DNA from 3 places in the Acidaminococcus sp. HCP3S3_G9_1 genome. Region 1 is predicted to be linked to each of the others. Evidence: a T-box and tRNA genes for the amino acid it is inferred to sense, from the RefSeq annotation. Region 1 holds a T-box; the other regions hold tRNA genes.

What was found. The T-box of region 1 lies ahead of ileS (isoleucine--tRNA ligase). A T-box ahead of a tRNA ligase gene usually reads a tRNA of that ligase, here a tRNA-Ile.
Region 2: it encodes a tRNA-Ile, which carries the amino acid that the T-box ahead of ileS (isoleucine--tRNA ligase) is inferred to sense. The anticodon was not compared.
Region 3: it encodes a tRNA-Ile, which carries the amino acid that the T-box ahead of ileS (isoleucine--tRNA ligase) is inferred to sense. The anticodon was not compared.

The regions. Positions count from the first base shown of each region.
Region 1 is NZ_JBQKCH010000012.1:29,576-32,846, forward strand. It holds gene ileS (isoleucine--tRNA ligase) at 1-1,736, opposite strand, end outside; T-box leader at 1,834-2,046, opposite strand; gene ACTQY1_RS08305 (TrmH family RNA methyltransferase) at 2,089-2,871, opposite strand; gene ACTQY1_RS08310 (potassium channel family protein) at 2,868-3,271, opposite strand, start outside.
Region 2 is NZ_JBQKCH010000010.1:52,431-55,701, forward strand. It holds gene ACTQY1_RS07490 (hypothetical protein) at 1-494, shown strand, start outside; gene ACTQY1_RS07495 (hypothetical protein) at 548-904, shown strand; gene ACTQY1_RS07500 (hypothetical protein) at 996-1,247, shown strand; gene ACTQY1_RS07505 (hypothetical protein) at 1,274-1,663, shown strand; tRNA gene ACTQY1_RS07510 (tRNA-Ile) at 1,754-1,830, shown strand; gene ACTQY1_RS07515 (ParA family protein) at 1,984-2,781, shown strand; gene ACTQY1_RS07520 (hypothetical protein) at 2,765-3,043, shown strand; gene ACTQY1_RS07525 (pentapeptide repeat-containing protein) at 3,055-3,271, shown strand, end outside.
Region 3 is NZ_JBQKCH010000008.1:95,712-98,982, forward strand. It holds gene dnaG (DNA primase) at 1-95, shown strand, start outside; partial or broken gene ACTQY1_RS06630 (RNA polymerase sigma factor region1.1 domain-containing protein) at 147-671, shown strand; gene rpoD (RNA polymerase sigma factor RpoD) at 726-1,922, shown strand; tRNA gene ACTQY1_RS06640 (tRNA-Ile) at 1,962-2,036, shown strand; gene glyQ (glycine--tRNA ligase subunit alpha) at 2,258-3,130, shown strand; gene glyS (glycine--tRNA ligase subunit beta) at 3,136-3,271, shown strand, end outside.

The sequences.
Region 1 (3,271 bases):
GTCAGCACGCTCCGGTAGGGAGCCTTGCCGGTGACGGCCACACTGGTCAGAAGGGAGCTCTGGAACCAGCCTCTGTGCTGGTCACTGCCTTCCAGGTACATGTCCGCGGGCCAGCTCAGTTCCGGACGGCGCTTGCATACCCCCATGTGGGAGGAGCCGCTGTCGAACCACACGTCCATGATGTCCTTTTCCTTCCGGAAGTGGGTGCCCCCGCATTTGGGGCATTTGGTCCCTTCCGGCAGCAGTTCTTCGGCGGTGTGGTTCCACCAGGCGTCGCTGCCTTCTTTATCGAAAATGGTGGCGATCTTTTCCACCGTGTCTTCGTTGATCAGAGGTTCCCCGCAGTCTTCGCAGTAGAAGATGGGAATGGGCACGCCCCAGACTCTCTGCCGGGAAATGCACCAGTCATGCCGGTCGGCCACCATGTTGTGGATCCGGGATTCCCCCCAGCTGGGGATCCACTGGACGTCTTCGGAAATGGCCTTCAGGGCTTCATCCCGGAACCCGTCCACGGAAGCGAACCACTGCTCGGAAGCCCGGAAGATAATGGGGTTCTTGCAGCGCCAGCAGTGGGCGTACTGGTGATGGATGGTCTTTTTGCCCAGGATGGCGTTCTGTTCCGCCAGATGTTTGATCACCAGGCCGTTGCTGTCAAAGACGAACTTGCCTTGGAACAGTTCCCCGGCTTCTTCGGTGAAGCAGCCCTTCTGGTCCACCGGGCACAGGATGGGCAGCTTGTATTTCAGACCGGTGAGATAGTCCACGTCCCCATGGCCGGGAGCCGTATGGACGCAGCCGGAACCGGCTTCCTTGTCCACATAGTCAGCCAGCACCACCAGGGATTTCCGGTGGTTGTATTCCGGGAAGGGATGTTCGCATTCCGCATATTCAAAGGCACGGCCTTTGGTGGTCCCCAGCACAGGGCCGAATTCCACCCCGCATTCCTGGGCCACTTTGTCCACCATGTCGGCGGCCATGATCAGCACTTCCCCGTTGTATTCCACCCAGGCATAGTCAAAGTCCGGGTTCAGGGCCACAGCCACGTTGGCAGGAATGGTCCAGGGGGTGGTGGTCCAAATCACCATATAAGCTTTTTTGCCCTTGGCGGCTTCCGGAGTCAGCCCGTTGTCTTTTACCAGCGGCATCTTCACGAAAATGGTAGGCGTCTTCTGGTCGGCGTATTCGATTTCCGCCTCGGCCAGGGCAGTTTCGCAGTGAGGGCACCAGTATACGGTCTTCTTCCCTTTATAGATGTATCCCTTGTTGGCCATGGTGCCGAACACCCGGATCTGTTCCGCTTCGAAATGAGGATCCAGGGTTACATAGGGATGGTCCCAGTCGCCCAGCACACCCAGCCGTTTGAAGTCCTTCCGCTGGGTGTCGATCCACTGGAGGGCATATTCCCGGCACATTTTCCGCAGTTCCACCGGGGACAGCTTGTGACGGTCCACCCCGGTGGCCTTCAGGCAGGCATGTTCGATGGGCATGCCGTGGGTATCCCAGCCGGGGACGTAGGGGGTGTCATAGCCCTGGGCGTATTTGTATTTGATGATGATGTCCTTCAGGACCTTGTTCAGGGCATGGCCCATGTGGATCTTGCCGTTGGCGTAGGGAGGTCCGTCGTGGAGGACGAACTTCTTGTGGCCTGCATGGAGCTTCTGTTTTTCTCCATAGATATCATTTTTATACCAGAAATCCAGGAAATCCGGTTCCCGTTTGGGCAGCCCTGCCCGCATGGGGAATTCCGTTTCCGGAAGATTCAGGGTCGCTGCGTACTTGTCGTCTTTCTTGCTCACTCTTGCACACCTCCAAAAAAAATAAATCCCGTCCCCCGAAAGGGACGGGACAAAAGGGCCCGTGGTACCACCCTCATGACAGCTTTGCTGCCACTCTTGTATGGGATAACGGTCATAACCCGGGTCCCCTACTGCTGGTTCAAAGACCGGCTCCAGAGTGATCTTCCGCAAAAAGCCTCCTGTCCGGGCTCCCACCCTCCCCGGATCGCTGTACCAGCCAGAAGCGTACTGTCTCTGTCATCGCCTGTTGGTTTGAAATTCGTGTTTATTATACACTTCTTAGACCCGGTGGTCAACTGGAAAAGGAGCGGGCCGCCTGGAACATTACGATGCCCCCGGCTACGGCTACGTTCAGGCTTTCCGCCTGGCCGGCCATGGGAATCTTCACCTTCTGATCCGCGGCTTTGAGGAGCTCCGGGGACACCCCTTCCGCCTCGCTGCCCAGCACCAGGGCGGTCTTTGCCGGCCACTGGAGCTTCGTCATGTCTTCCGCCCCTTCCAGGGCCGTGGCCCACAGGGCATATCCGTTTTTCCGGCACCAGGTTTCCAGGTCCGCCGACTCCACCCCGGTAAACACCGGCAGGTGGAACAGGGACCCCATGGTGGACCGGACCACCTTGGGATTGTACAGGTCCGCCGTATCCTTCAGCAGCACCACCCCGGCGGCCCCCAGGGCATCGGCGGTGCGGATCAACGTCCCCAGGTTCCCCGGGTCCCGGATCTGGTCCAGCACCAGCACGAATCCCCGGTCCGGGGCAAAATCCCCCAGGTCTCGGGGCCGGATTTCCACCAGGGCCGCCACACTCTGAGGGTCTTCGGTGGCGGTGATCTTCTGGAGCACCGGCAGGGGCACTTCATACCAGGGCAGGCTGCTTTCTTCCGCCTTTTCGTCCCAGCCTTCCGGCAGCCGGGTAAAGAACAGGGCCCGGATATTCCATTGGGAAGCCAGGGCTTCTTCCACTGCCCGTTTCCCTTCCAGCAGGAACAGGCCCTCCTTCTGGCGGTATTTTTTCATTTTCAGGGAAGCCGCCCGCTTCACCAGGTCATTCTTCAACGATGTCAGGGTACTGATCATATGCCGTCCTCCAGGGCTTCCACACTTTTCCGGCTGCCGATGACCACCAAAAGGTCCCCTTCCGCAAGGGGCTTGGTGGGTTCCAGGGTCATTTCCGTGGAGCCGTCCTGGTGTTTGATGGCCACCACGTTCACCTGGTACTTCCGGCGCACGTCCATTTCCGCCAGGCTTTTCCCAGCCATTTTGGGGCTCAGGTTCACTTCCATCAGGCAGATGTTGTCGGACAGTTCCACAAAATCCAGGATATTGGTGTAGGCCAGGTTGTGGCCCACCCGGCGTCCCATGTCCCGTTCCGGATAGATGATCTTGGTGGCTCCCAGCTTCTTCAGCATCTTCCCGTGGATGGGATTGGAAGCCTTGGCCACAATGGTCTTCAGCCCCGCTTCCCGGAGCAGCATGG
Region 2 (3,271 bases), on a different contig from region 1:
GCGGAGCCCGGACGGCCTATGGGCGGTACGTAGGCTTCGATTCCTGGGCGGGGGGACAGAAAATCCGCCTGTTGGCAGACAGCACTGCCCGGAGAGTGGTAAGGAAGCACCTCCCTGAAAAATATCATGAGCTTTTCGGGGAAAAACCGCTCTACGAGATCAAGGACGAAACAGGGGAGACCGTCGATGTAGGGAGCTGGGAACAGATTTCCGATGCATGGAAAGCCACCAAAGCCAATCCTTGTGTAAAGCGCAGATTCGCCCTCTGGGAAGAGCAGGAAGACGGGAGCCATCGACTCAGAGATGAAGCTGTCGGGGAAGGATATGAAGAATATGAAAAAGAAGAATTGAAAAATTACTTTGCATTAAACCTGTACGGCTCCGGCTGGCGGGCCGATGACCGGGAAGAACTCCAATATCAGTACAATTTCACGGACCGGGAAGTAGAAACCCTTTGTGAAATCCTGGAAGACATCGAAAAGAACGAAGAGTGAAGGCCGGGCGGGGCTCACAGCCCCGCCACCTAGAAAAGAAAGGAGAAATGGATATGAAAATCAACAAGACCTATGTGCTGAACCACAGAAACATGGATAAGAATCTCAGACCTGATGACTATCGTTACTGCGATGAATACGCAGGAATCAGTGACATCGCTTCATTGATTTATCGGACCAGTGATTCGAAAGAAATCGGAGAGATTCCTTTTGGGGAGGACGGACGATACAAAGCCCACCTCATCGCTGGCATGACCCCGGTGCCGGGCCATTACAGCCTTGTCCTGGATACCCAGGAACCATGGCTGTGGCTCTACGACGATAACGAAAAGACCCTGGACCTGTACAACAAGGACGGATTCCAGATCTATCGGGCTGGCGAAATGGGCCTGCTCATCCGTTTCAAGTGATGGGAGGAGAAAAAATGAATTGGATTGAATGATTCCCCAAAAAATCACCCCAGCCCGATCCGGGCTGGGGCCATGGAAGGAAAGGATAGATATGAAAGACACTCAAAGATTGAAAGAAGCCCTGTTGGAAGCCATCGAAGTGGATACGATGACCGTAATCCCAATCCATGATATCGCTCTTAAAATCGGACTCAGACACGTGCCCAGCAATGACATCTATGTCATGGTCCGGAATATCTGCCGGAAACATCCGGAGTATCATCTGGTGGCCTTTACCTCGCCTGGGAAACCATGGAGTGTGTTCGTGGATGGCGTACTCACCTGCTGCGATTTCGAGGAATGAAAAATACGACGGCAGGAGATGGGAAGATGGAACAATGGAAAATCGTGACATTTTACGGAAAGAATCGAGAATTCATCCATTCCATCCAACCGTATCCTCTGGTAGCCCAGAGCATACGGAAGGAGGAGGGACGGCACATCGGCTATGCAGCCTTCCGGGATGCCCGGACCCGGAGAATCTTTGCTGCCGTGGTGGTATGGGAGAAGACCGGAGTCACAGGCGTATACCGTTATACCCTGGAATACGAAGACACGAACCCGCCCCACCATCGAGCGACGAAGAAAATCTTGATGATGCTGACCCGGACGGAAAATCCGGATGCCCTGGCATGGCGGAAAGAATGCTTCGAACAGCTGAAAAGAAGAAGATTCAAATCGACTTTTGAAATGACCAAAAACACCATGGAAAAAAAGTAAAACCAGAGCAGAAAAATGTCATTTAAAATGACAAAATCCCTGGAACCCATCGTTCATATGTGATAAAATAAAGATGTGAAAAGAAATGATGTCCCTGTAGCTCAGAGGCTGAGAGCTACCGACTTATAATCGGCAGGTCACTGGTTCGAATCCAGTCTGGGACTCCAAAAATGCGGTAACGGGCCGGAATCTTTCCCGTTTCATCGACCCGACCGCACCCCGGAAATAAAGCGGACCCCTCGTCCGCTTTCCTTTGGAAACAAAAGTTATATATATCCATGCAGATGAAGAACTGCATGGATATGCGGAAGGAGAAAGACATGGAAAAGAAAAATGGAAAGATCTATGTGGTGGCCAACCAGAAAGGCGGAGCCGGAAAGACCACCACGGCAGCGGCCATGCTGTCCGGCTTCACCAGGAGAGGATACCGGGTCCTGGGCATCGACCTGGACCCCCAGATGAGTCTCAGCAAGAGGGTGAAGGCGGATACGGAAGCTCCTGGGACGGCAGAAGTCATCAAGAAGGAAATACCCATCGGAGAGACCCTCCAGGAGACTGGAGAGCACGGCTGGATCAGCCCGGCCAACGGCATCCTGGCCAACATCGACCAGGACCTGACCGGGCTGAAGGCCATCGGGAAACTGGAAGCCCTGAAGAAGGCCATACGGCCTCTCAGGAAGGATTTCGACTTCATCGTGATAGATACCCCTCCCGCCATGGGAACTCTCCTCATAAACGGGCTGGCGGCCTGTGACGAGGTCATAGTGCCGACGGAGGCTTCACTCCTAGGCATCCAGGGCGTCGCCCAACTGAAAGAGACGGTGGACGCTGTGGAGGAGAACATCACCCCGGGAATCCGGATCGGGGGCATCCTCCTGGTCCGGTTCAATCCCCAACTGGTGCTGAACCGGAGCCTGCTGGCCACCTTGCAGACAGAAATCGCACCGGCCATAGGGTCCAGGGTATACCGTTCCATGGTCCGGGAGAGTGTGGCCATCCGGGAAGCGGAGTACCAGAGGATGAGCATCTTCACCTATGCTCCCCACAATCCGGCAGTCATCAGCTACCGGACATTCATCGACGAACTGGAGGAAGAAGAAAATGAAAAAGTTCGATAGGATCAACCCGGCGGAACTGTTCGTGTCCAAGACTAAGGGGACGGCAGAACCGGAAAAGGACAGCAGGAACGAAAAGGAATCCGGGACAGAATATGCCCAGGCCCCGGTCTATCAGAGCTGGATAGACCGGGAACAGTACACCAAACGGGCCATGATCCCCATGGCCCCCAGCATGAAGAAAGCGGCAGAAGAGAAAGCCCGGAAGAACGGGATCACTTTTTCGGAATACGTCCGCCAGCTCATCCGGGATGACCTGAAATGAAGGAGGCTGCCATGAGAGAAATAGATTTTTCTCGTCTGTATGTAACAGACGAGAACTACTCTGGAAAACATGGCCAGAGAGATGTGGAATTCCTGAAAAAAATCATCTCAGACAAGGAGCTGGTCTACATCCAGTTCACCCATTGCACCTTCGTGGGCATGGACCTGAGAGACATGGACCTGAAGGATCTGTGGTTCCAGGACTGCATGTTCCAAGACTGCCGGTTCC
Region 3 (3,271 bases), on a different contig from region 1:
AATATGAAAAAGAGGGAAATGAAAAATTTTTGCAGGAATTAGAAGAATGTCGGCGAATAAAATTGGAGATAGGAAAATTGACAAAACCGGTATGAAGCCGGGAAATGCAGATTTTTCTCATTTGAAAGAAAGGAGGGAACGCCCCAATGACTGAAAAAGAAAAGAAAGAATTGGAGCCGCAGCTGACTGCCACGGCAGCAGAGAAAGGACAGAGTGAGGCCCAGCCCACGGCAGTGGGGAAAGCCAAGGCTGCTCCCAGAAAGAAGAAGGCGGCAAAAACCACGGGAAAGGCGGGTTCAGGAACGAAAACCAGAAGCAAGGCAGGCAAGAAAGACAAACCCAAAACCGCGGCGGAATACCTGGCGGAATTCGAAGCGCTGGCCAAAAAGAATCACGGCGTTCTCACCTACAAGGAAATCCAGGACCGGCTGCAGAACGAAGACACCGTCTCTGTAGATGAGATGGATGCCATCTATTCCAAACTGGCTGAAAAGAACATTGAAGTGGTGGATGACGGAGCCGAAGATGAGGAACCGGAAACCATCGATGAAGACGAACTGAAAGTGGACGAATCGGAACTGGCCAACCTGTCCGTTCCGGAAGGGGTCATTGTGGATGACCCGGTCCGCATGTATCTGAAGGAAATCGGCCGGGTGCCTCTTTTGGCCGGGGATGATGAAATCAAACTGGCCAAACGGGCCGACAAAGGCAACCAGGCCAAAGTCATCCTGAAAGGGGACAAGCCGGACGGGGAATTCCCGCCGGTGAACAAACGGCTGTCCATCGGCAAGCTGCTGGACGAGGCCAATGAACTGCTCACCAGAGAAGGCATCTGGGTGGACAACCGGAGCGTTTCCCTGACCTACCGGAAGGCCCAGCTTCTGTCCAATACGAATCACATCCTGGATACGGAAGACTACCAGAACCTGGTGAAGGCTTTCACCATGGACGAAAAGAAGCGGCTGAACCGGCTGCTCCAGGAAAACAAATACAAGGTGGCCCATACGGTGAAGTCCGTCCACCCGGACGATCCGGCGGAAGAAGCCGAGGAAAGCACCCTGGGGACTCTCCAGGAACTGTTTGCCGTGATCGACGACAAAGCCCTCCACCAGAAAGTGGATGAGGAAACCAAGAGCAAGATCGAAGAAGCCAAAAAACGCTTCAGCCGTCTCCTCCACCGGATGGAATTCTGCGGGGACAACGCCAAGAAATGCCTGTCCGAAGCCAACCTCCGGCTGGTGGTCAGCATTGCCAAACGGTATGTGGGCCGTGGGATGCTGTTCCTGGATCTGATCCAGGAAGGGAACCTGGGGCTGATCAAGGCTGTGGAAAAGTTCGATTACAACAAGGGATTCAAGTTCAGTACCTACGCCACCTGGTGGATCCGGCAGGCCATTACCCGTGCCATTGCCGACCAGGCCCGGACCATCCGGATCCCGGTGCACATGGTGGAAACCATCAACAAGCTGGTCCGGGTATCCCGGCAGCTGCTGCAGGAACTGGGACGGGAACCGACCCCGGAAGAAATCGCCAAGGAAATGGACGTGCCTGTGGAACGGGTCCGGGAGATCCAGAAAATCGCCCAGGAACCGGTTTCCCTGGAAACCCCTATCGGGGAAGAAGAAGACTCTCACTTGGGAGACTTCATCGAAGACCAGGAGGCTCCGTCTCCGGCGGATGCCGCCTCCTACACCCTGCTCCAGGAACAGCTGGGCAAGGTGCTCCAGGAACACCTGAGCGCCCGGGAACGGAGAGTGCTGGAACTGCGGTTTGGCCTTATGGACGGCCGTACCCGTACCCTGGAAGAAGTGGGCCAGTATTTCGGGGTCACCCGGGAACGGATCCGGCAGATTGAAGCCAAGGCCCTGCGGAAACTCCGGAGCCCCAAACGGAGCAAACCCCTGAAGGAATTCCTGGAATAATTGACAGAATTTCCTTTTCTGGTTTATAATTTTAGCATTGGGCCTATAGCTCAGCGGTAGAGCCCCCGGCTCATAACCGGTTGGTCCAAGGTTCGAATCCTTGTGGGCCCACCAACTGAAAAATCCAGGCGGAACTTGACAAGTTCCGCCTGATTTGTTATAGTTCCTCTGTAATACGCAATGAGGGGGTTGGCATCCCTGAGCGTTCGCTTCACAAGAGAGGCCGCTTTCGGGCGGCAAACAGGGTGGAACCGCGGAACAACCTCCCGTCCCTGTAATGTAGAGTATCCTGTCTATATTACAGAGACGGGAGTTTTTGTATAGGAGGAGAGAAAATGGATTTTCAGACCATCATTTTGAACCTGCAGAAGTACTGGGCCAACCAGGGCTGCATCATGGCTCAGCCTTATGACGTGGAAAAGGGCGCCGGGACCATGAACCCGTCCACCTTCCTGCGGGTACTGGGGCCGGAACCCTGGAACGTGTGCTATGTGGAACCTTCCCGCCGTCCTGCTGACGGCCGGTACGGGGACAACCCCAACCGTCTGTATCAGCATCACCAGTTCCAGGTGATCATGCAGCCGTCCCCCAGCAACATCCAAGAACTGTACTTGGAAAGCCTGCGGGAACTGGGCATCCATCCGGAAGAACATGATATCCGGTTCGTGGAAGACAACTGGGAATCTCCCACCCTGGGGGCCTGGGGTATGGGCTGGGAAGTTTGGCTGGACGGGATGGAAATCACCCAGTTCACCTATTTCCAGCAGGTGGGTTCCATCGACATCAAACCGGTGGCTGTGGAAATCACGTATGGCCTGGAACGGCTGGCCATGTACATCCAGGGGGTGGAAAACGTCTACGACCTCCAGTGGGTGGGGGATGTGACCTACGGGGATGTGTTCCACACCAACGAAGTGGAACAGTCCCGGTACAGCTTTGACATCGCCGACATCGACCTGCTGTTCGACCTGTTCGACAAGTACGAAAAGGAAGCCAAACGGGTCATCCTCACCGGCAACATCCGTCCGGCTTATGACTATGTGCTGAAATGCTCCCACACCTTCAATCTGCTGGATGCCCGGGGCGCCATCAGCGTCAGCGAACGGACCAACTACATTTCCCGGGTGCGGGCACTGGCTCGGCTGTGTGCGGCGGCCTATGTGGAACAACGGGAAAAACTGGGATTCCCCATGCTGAAGAGAGGGTAATGGATATGGCAAATTTATTATATGAAATCGGAACGGAAGAAATGCCGGCCCAATACATGCCCGGCATCCTGAAGGAATACAAGGAACTGGCCGGGAAGAAACTGGCCGAAGCCCGGATCCCCTTCAGCACGGTGAAAGTGT